DNA from 2 places in the Rhizobium sp. 'Codium 1' genome. Region 1 is predicted to be linked to the other one. Evidence: predicted binding sites of a transcription regulator. Region 1 holds the regulator's gene; the other holds the start of a gene.
The links. Region 1 encodes HrcA, which represses chaperone genes, less so after heat shock. Its sites were predicted from a motif close to GTTAGCACTCNCNNNNNGNGAGTGCTAAC; they were not measured.

Region 1 (4,360 bases):
ATGCGGTTACCAAATACTTCGACGGAGGGTATTCCGGGCAAGTGGTCGTCACGAAGTCGCAGTCGCGCTTCGCCGCCGATTGCCTGGTGCATCTTGATACCGGCGCTAACCTGCATGCCGCAGGCGAGGCCAATGATCCTCAAGTGGCCTTCGACACCGCGTGCGAACGCGTCGAGAAGCGCCTGCGACGCTACAAGCGCAAGCTGAAGGATCACCACGCCGGGGAAGCACAGAACCCGTCGATCGAGGTGGCCTACACGGTCATGGATTCCGTAGACGACGAGCATGATGAAGTGCCGGACGATTTTTCGCCGACAATCGTCGCGGAAAGCACGAAGCAACTCCGCACCATGTCGGTGGCGACCGCCGTGATGGCACTCGACATGACCGACGAACCCGTTCTTCTGTTCAGAAGCCCGGGAAAAGAACAATTGAATATCGTTTATCGTCGGAATGACGGTAATATCGGGTGGATCGATTCCGCCAACATCAAAGGCTGAAGATCGGAAGGGCGGCTGTCTTTTGCAGTCGCCCGCTCCTCGATCCGAGGCATGAAGGACATTGATATGGCATTGGCAGATTTGCTGCAGCAGGATGCTGTCGTACCTACACTCCGGGTGAACTCCAAGAAGCAGCTGCTTCAGGAACTTGCGGCCAAAGCTTCCAAGCTCACCGACATTCCGGAACGGGAAATATTCGACGTCATCCTGCAGCGCGAGCGGCTCGGCTCTACCGGCGTCGGCAACGGGATTGCCATCCCCCATGGAAAACTGAACAAGATCAGCAAGATCACCGGGATCTTCGCGCGTCTTGAGACGCCCGTGGATTTCGAGGCTCTGGACGACCAGCCGGTTGATCTGGTCTTCCTTCTCCTGGCCCCCGAAGGTGCTGGTGCGGATCACTTGAAAGCGCTATCTCGGATCGCCCGTGTCCTGCGCGATCAGGATCTCGTGGCCAAGCTGCGGGCGACGGAATCGGCGTCGGCTATCTACACCTTCCTCAACGAGGAACAGGCGTCGAACGCCGCCTGATACCCTCAGCTCCCAAAGATGAGCCAAAAAAAAGCGCCCCAGGAGGCGCTTTTTGATTCAAGGGCGGTCTCTGCCTGTCACGCCTTCGAGGTGTCATCGGTTGAGGCTTCCGTCTTTGGGCCGCCCTTGGCGACGCCGACCATGGCCGGCCGCAGGACGCGCTCGCCGATGGCGTAACCTGCCTGAACGACCTGAACGACCGTGTTGTTTGCAACATTCGGGTTGGGAACCTCGAACATGGCCTGGTGGAAATTCGGGTCGAACTTCTGGCCTTCCGCCTCGATCTTGCGAACGCCATGACGCTCCAGGGTCGAGAGCATGCCCCGCTCCGTCATTTCAACGCCCTCGATCAGGGCCGTCCAAGCTGCATCCGCTGCAGCACGGGCCTCGTCGGGCAAGGTCTCGATGGCGCGGCGCAGGTTGTCGGACACCGAAAGCATGTCCCGTGCGAAACCCGTGACCGCATAGGACTTGGCATCCTTGATCTCGCGATCGGTGCGGCGGCGAAGATTGTCCATCTCAGCTGCGAGCCTCAGGAAGCGATCGCGCAGGTCGGCGTTCTCCGCCTTCAACGCCTCGACAGGATCAGGCTGCTGCTCAGCGGAGGCCTCACCTTCGTCTGCAACCTGCCCTTCGGGGGTCGCGGTTCCTTCTGCCTCGAGGGCTGCCGCGTCAGGTCCGTTCTTGTTGGTTTCTTCGGTCATGACGTTCTCCGGATAATGTCTCGTTTTCGAAGCTCAAGGTTTCGAATGCGTGCCCGATATCAGGGTTTGGCGCGAAAAAATCAAGGGTTTGCAGGGAAATTGCTCACCGCTGGCCGCGCGATAGCCTGGCCATGAGCTGCGCGGTGTAATCGACCATGGGAACGATGCGCGAATAATTGAGGCGCGTGGGTCCAATAACGCCGACAGCACCGACGATGCGATCTTCGCCGTCACGATAGGGTGCGACGATCAAAGACGAGCCGGACAGCGAGAAAAGCTTGTTTTCCGAGCCGATGAAGATCCGCACACCCGGCCCGGTCTCCGCCAGATCGAGGATTTCGATCAGGCTTTCCTTGCGTTCCAGGTCGTCGAAGAGAAGCCGCAGCCGGTCGATGTCGTCTGAACCGACCAGCCCTTCGAGGAGATTGGCCCGGCCGCGCACGATGAGCCGCGCCGGCTGTTTGTCTGCAACCTCGCCCGACCAGACCGCGAGCCCGCGCTCGACGAGATCGCGCGACAGCGTATCAAGCTCGCTCGCGACCTGCGTCTTGAGCTTCTCGATCTGGCTGCGCAATTCCCGCATCGTCTGGCCTGCAAGATTGGCATTGAGGAAATTGGCCGCTTCCGTCAGCTGCGACGCGGTCACGCCGGCCGGAAGGTCGATGATGCGGTTTTCGATCTGGTTGTGCTCGCCGACAAGGACTGCGAGCGCCTTGGTCGGCTCCAGCCGGATGAATTCGACATGCTTCAGGATCGGGTCGTTCTTGGACGAAATGACAAGGCCTGCACCGCGCGAAAGCCCGGACAGCATGCGGCTCGCCTCGGTGAGCATGGCTTCCATCGGCTGGTCGGCGCTGGTCGGCCGGATCTGCCGTTCGATCTCGTCGCGCTCGCCATCCGAGAGATCGCCGACCTGCATGAAGGCATCGACGAAAAAACGCAGGCCGGCTTGCGTCGGCAGGCGCCCGGCGCTGACATGCGGCGCATAGATGAGGCCGAGATCCTCGAGATCGCTCATGACATTGCGCACAGAGGCCGGCGAAAGCGACATCGGGAGGAGACGCGAAAGACTGCGGGAGCCGAGCGGATCGCCCGAGTCGAGATAGGTCTCGACGATGCGGCGAAACACTTCCCTTGAACGATCGTCCAGGGAAGCGGAAACGTCTGCGACGGTCGTCTTCAGTGATGCCATTGGCGGAGCGGACTGGATCTCAGATGTTTCATGACGGAAATATAGTCACAGCGCACGGGATGACCAAGGAATAAATCGCGTCCGGCGCGCCACTGCGTGCCGCGACATGGTTTTTCTTTGCAAATACGCAGCTCCCTCCTTAGAAGGCAACAGACAACCCAGGAGATTGCAATGCGGCCATCCGGCAGAAAAACCGATCAAATGCGCAAGGTTTCGTTCGAGCGCAACTTTTCCAAGCATGCGGAAGGCTCCTGCCTGGTCAAATTCGGCGATACTCATGTGCTGTGCACGGCAAGCCTCGAAGACAAGACCCCGCCGTGGCTGCGCAATTCCGGCAAGGGCTGGGTGACGGCCGAATACGGCATGCTGCCGCGCGCCACCGGCGACCGCATGCGCCGCGAGGCCTCCGCCGGCAAGCAGAGCGGCCGCACGCAGGAAATCCAGCGGCTGATCGGTCGCTCGCTGCGCGCTGTCGTCGATCTGGAAGCGCTCGGCGAGCGGCAGATTTCGATCGACTGCGACGTCATTCAGGCCGATGGCGGAACGCGAACTGCGGCGATTACCGGCGCGTGGATCGCGCTGCATGATTGCCTGAAGTGGATGGAAACCCGCAGCATGATCAAGGTCGAGAAGGTCCTGAAGGATCATATCGCGGCCGTCTCCTGCGGCATCTTCGCGACCCAGCCGGTGATCGACCTCGATTATCTGGAAGACTCGGCAGCCGAGACGGATGCCAATTTCGTCATGACCGGAACCGGCGGCATCGTCGAGATCCAGGGCACGGCCGAAGGCAAGCCATTCAGCCAGGACGAGTTTCTGATCCTGCTCGGCCTTGCCCGCAACGGGATCGACGAACTGGTCGCCCTGCAGAAGCAGGCGATCGGCTGAGACCTCGGGACTGAGGCGAAGAGGCCGGGCGGATGGCAGGGGAGATCGAAGGCGTTCTGGAAGCGGCGCTCTATGCGTCCGACCTCGACGCCGCCGAGCATTTCTATGGCGCCGTACTGGGCCTGGAACGCATCGCACGGCATGACGATCGGCACATCTTCTTCCGCTGCGGGCAGACGGTGGTGCTGATCTTCAATGCGGCCGAGACGGCAAAGCCAGCGCCAGCAGGTTCGCTGCCGGTTCCGGCACATGGCGCGAGCGGCGCGGGTCACCTGTGTTTCCGCGTATCCGGCGATGCACTCGACGCCATGGTGGCACGGTTGATTTCCGCCGGGATCACCATCGAATCCGATTTCCGCTGGCCCGGTGGCGCCCGCTCGATCTATTTCCGCGATCCCGCCGGCAACAGCCTGGAATGCGCCGAACCGAAACTCTGGAATCTCTGAGGACCGCATGCGCAAACTTGATACCCGCACCATCGTCGTCGCCAGCCACAATGCCGGCAAGATCGCCGAGATCGCCGACCTGATCGGCCCCTTCGGCTT
Region 2 (4,360 bases), 510 kb from region 1:
GATCTGGGCCGCTGGACCGCCAAAGGACATGAGGCCGATGCGGGCAAAGGCCGAGACCAGTTCGGTGAATGTCGGCCGGATTTCAGTGATCCTGGCCGGATTTCCCACCACGATACTCATCACCCAACCTCATTGCGCGAACTGCGGGCGACCCAGTCGTGCTTTTCGTCCATGGCGTCGCGCGCCCAACGGTACAGGGCATCATAGACAATCAGGCCCTGCTCCAGTTGATCGAGGTCGCTGGCATGGAGCCTCGACAGCCCGAGCGACACCGCCAGCAGGCCGGCGGCCTCCGGCGCAAGGTCCAGCCGGTTCGTATCGGCGCCGCGAACTATCTGTGCGAGGGTCATCAGCGCGGGCGTCTCAAGACCAAATTCGGTCAGCATCGTATCAAAGGTGCAGCGCTCGGCGCGGTGGCTCCAGAACCCTTCATCCATGTCGAATGCGACAGCGTCGAACCGTTGGGCGACGCCCTCCACTTCCGAGGGCGAGACAAAGAGGAAGCGCGCCAGGGGATCAACGAAGCGGCGGATCAGCCATGGGCAGGCGATACGGTCGATCTTCGGCCGGTTGCGGGTGACCCAAAGCGTGCCGCCGCCATGACTTGCGAGCCGGGCCAGCGGCACGCGGGGAAGCCCCGCTTTCGCCCAGGCGACGTTTCCGCCTTCCAGGACTTCAGCGGAGAGCCCCAGAAGGCGCAGATGGGCTGCCACGCCTTCGCTGAGCTTTCGCCCTTTATGGCAGATGATCACGACGGAGGGGGATTTGATCTCGGCCGCCCAGCGGTCGACGAACCGGTGATCGCGGCGGACAGCTGACGGCAGGAGAAAGGGATCAGCCTCGGCATCTTCGTCAAGACTGACATCGACAAGGAAGGGGGACTGGGATGAACCCAACAAGCGAAAGAGTTTGTCTGCGGAAATTGCGCCAAAGGGTGCCATGTTCGGTGTCCGTTGTTTGAGAATGACGGATGCGAAATTCCGGCATGGCGCCTCATGGAGCTTTCGCGCACTCCACGGTTCAAACCTGTCAAATTCATATTGGCCTGTCAAACGCCTTTGTCAGTTGCGCCATCGGCCAGAAGCCTCGCCCCCGCGCCGGACTTGCCCATGTGGTCGCCGCCATTGCGCAAGGGACAATCCTCCATGGACAGGCATCCGCAGCCGATGCAGCCATCGAGCCTGTCACGCAGCCCTTGAAGCTGCATGATCCGGCGATCCAGGTCGGCACGCCAGATTTGCGAAAGCCGGCGCCAGTCATGGACCGAGGGCGGCCGATCATCCGGCAGGGTCGAGAAGGCGGTCGAGATTTCGGCGAGCGACAGGCCGAGCGACTGGGCAACCTTGATGACAGCGACACGGCGGAGCACGCCGCGCGGAAACCGTCGCTGGTTTCCGCCACTGCGCAGCGAATGGATCAGCCCTTCACGCTCGTAATAATGCAGCGCCGAGACAGCGACGCCGGCGCGGCGTGCCACCTCGCCAACACTGAGCAGAACCGGTGCTCCAGACTTCTGAACTGCCATTTGATCTGCCACGACACTTATTCCTTGACCTCAATGAAGGTTGAGGTCCTATCCATGCCTGCGTCCCGATCAAACTGCAAGTTCTCACACAGATACGGAGCGCATCATGACCACCCCTTTCCCTTCGCCACTGGAACTCCGCAATGCGGATCGGTCGACCGTTCTTCGGATCGACCGGTTCACCTGCCCGCTTGCCCATTGGCCGGATTTCGCAGAACGTCTGGCCTTTATCGACGGGCATCTGCAGAGACATGCGCACTGCAAAATGAGCCGCGTCGCCGCATCCGAACGCGATGGCCAGGTTTTCGTAATCACCATTGCCGAGTGGGAAAGCCGCGATGCACTTCTGGCGGCCAAACAGGAGATGGCGGCAATTTATGCCGCGAACGACTTCGATCCTGCCGCATTTCTCGTTCAATATGGGATAGAAGCCGAGTTCGCCACCTTCGAGACCATGGTTCTCTGAAGGTAAACAACCCATCCGGTGCCGTTTACGATAGGCACCGGATTTTTGCACACCCGGCTTGACTCATCCGCATGCTGTTCTTATCTCAGCCTCGCTGGCACTCACCAAGAGCGAGTGCTAACAGTATCGATGCGGACCCTCTCTGCGGTCCGCGAATGTCATTTGATCGAGGGATTAGACAATGGCAAGCACAACTTTCCGTCCGCTGCACGACCGCGTTGTAGTCAAGCGCGTCGAGTCCGAAGCAAAGACCAAGGGCGGCATCATCATTCCTGACACTGCCAAGGAAAAGCCTGCTGAAGGCGAAATCGTCGCTGTTGGCCCTGGCGCCCGCGACGAAAGCGGCAAGCAGATCGCTCTCGACGTCAAGGTCGGCGACCGCGTCCTGTTCGGCAAGTGGTCCGGCACCGAGGTCAAGCTCGACGGCGAAGACCTGCTGATCATGAAGGAAGCCGACATCATGGGCGTCATCGGCTGATCTTAGCCTGATACCCGTCTTCCTCTTTAACAATTCACCAATGGGCTAGATGCCCGGGAGTTTTGACAATGGCTGCTAAAGAAATCAAGTTTGGCCGCACCGCGCGCGAAAAGATGCTGCATGGCGTCGACATCCTCGCTGACGCCGTGAAGGTAACGCTCGGCCCGAAGGGTCGCAACGTCATCATCGACAAGTCCTTCGGCGCGCCGCGCATCACCAAGGACGGCGTATCGGTCGCCAAGGAAATCGAACTGGAAGACAAGTTCGAGAACATGGGCGCCCAGATGGTCCGCGAAGTTGCTTCGAAGACCAACGACATCGCCGGTGACGGCACCACGACCGCAACCGTTCTTGCCCAGGCCATCGTTCGCGAAGGCAACAAGGCTGTTGCAGCCGGCATGAATCCGATGGACCTGAAGCGCGGTATCGATCTGGCCGTCGCAGAAGTCGTCAAGGACCTCCAGGCCAAGGCCAAGAAGATCTCGACTTCGGAAGAAGTCGCACAGGTCGGCACGATCTCGGCAAATGGCGACATGCAGGTTGGCCGCGACATCGCGGAAGCCATGCAGAAGGTCGGCAACGAAGGCGTTATCACCGTCGAAGAAGCCAAGACCGCTGAAACCGAACTCGAAGTCGTCGAAGGCATGCAGTTCGACCGCGGCTACCTGTCGCCCTACTTCGTGACGAACCCGGAAAAGATGGTCGCCGATCTCGACGACGCCTACATCCTTCTGCACGAAAAGAAGCTCTCGAACCTCCAGGCCATGCTGCCGGTTCTCGAAGCCGTCGTTCAGACCGGCAAGCCGCTCGTCATCATCGCTGAAGACGTCGAAGGCGAAGCTCTTGCTACGCTCGTCGTCAACAAGCTGCGTGGCGGCCTGAAGATCGCTGCCGTCAAGGCTCCGGGCTTCGGCGATCGCCGCAAGGCCATGCTGGAAGACATCGCCATCCTGTCGGGCGGCACTGTCATCTCGGAAGACCTCGGCATCAAGCTCGAGTCGGTTACGCTCGAAATGCTCGGCCGCGCCAAGAAGATCTCGATCACCAAGGAAACCACCACGATCGTCGACGGTGCCGGCCAGAAGTCGGACATCGAAGGTCGCGTTTCCCAGATCAAGGCTCAGATCGAAGAAACCACTTCTGACTACGACCGCGAAAAGCTGCAGGAACGTCTTGCCAAGCTCGCTGGCGGCGTTGCCGTGATCCGCGTTGGTGGCTCGACGGAAATCGAAGTCAAGGAACGCAAGGACCGCATCGACGACGCGCTGAACGCAACGCGCGCTGCCGTTCAGGAAGGCATCGTCCCCGGCGGCGGTACCGCTCTCCTGCGCTCCTCGACGAAGATCACCGTCAAGGGTGCAAACGACGACCAGGAAGCCGGCATCAACATCGTGCGCAAGGCCCTGCAGTCGCTGGTTCGCCAGATTGCTACCAATGCCGGTGACGAAGCTTCCATCGTTGTTGGCAAGATCCTCGACGGCGACACCGACAACTTCGGCTACAACGCCCAGACGTCGGAATATGGCGACATGATCGCCATGGGTATCGTCGACCCGGTCAAGGTCGTTCGCACCGCCCTGCAGAACGCAGCTTCGGTTGCTTCGCTGCTGATCACCACCGAAGCCATGATCGCCGAACTTCCGAAGAAGGAATCTGCTGGCGGCGGCATGCCTGGCGGCATGGGCGGCATGGGCGGCATGGACATGATGTAAGACCTCAGGGTCTTATCATCAGGTTCAAAAAAGCCGCCCATCACTCAAAGTGGTTTAGCGCGTCAAGCGCGCTGAACAGGCGGCATGGACATGATGTAAGGCCTCAGGGTCTATCATCTGGACCATCCGGTTCAGTCTTTCAGAAGGGCGGCCCTCGGGTCGCCCTTTTTCTATTGTGC

Region 2: a site for HrcA is predicted at 2,085-2,113, ahead of groES (co-chaperone GroES). Genes of this name have one in related genera too.

Annotation. Positions count from the first base shown of each region.
Region 1 covers NZ_JAJGPW010000001.1:748,019-752,378, forward strand. Annotated here, with positions in the region: gene hpf (ribosome hibernation-promoting factor, HPF/YfiA family) at 1-500, shown strand, start outside; gene ptsN (PTS IIA-like nitrogen regulatory protein PtsN) at 567-1,031, shown strand; gene grpE (nucleotide exchange factor GrpE) at 1,109-1,735, opposite strand; gene hrcA (heat-inducible transcriptional repressor HrcA) at 1,839-2,927, opposite strand; gene rph (ribonuclease PH) at 3,099-3,815, shown strand; gene LJE98_RS03570 (VOC family protein) at 3,848-4,261, shown strand; gene rdgB (RdgB/HAM1 family non-canonical purine NTP pyrophosphatase) at 4,269-4,360, shown strand, end outside.
Region 2 covers NZ_JAJGPW010000001.1:240,918-245,277, forward strand. Annotated here, with positions in the region: gene chrA (chromate efflux transporter) at 1-120, opposite strand, end outside; gene LJE98_RS01150 (chromate resistance protein ChrB domain-containing protein) at 120-941, opposite strand; gene soxR (redox-sensitive transcriptional activator SoxR) at 1,049-1,525, opposite strand; gene LJE98_RS01160 (hypothetical protein) at 1,632-1,991, shown strand; gene groES (co-chaperone GroES) at 2,173-2,469, shown strand; gene groL (chaperonin GroEL) at 2,538-4,181, shown strand.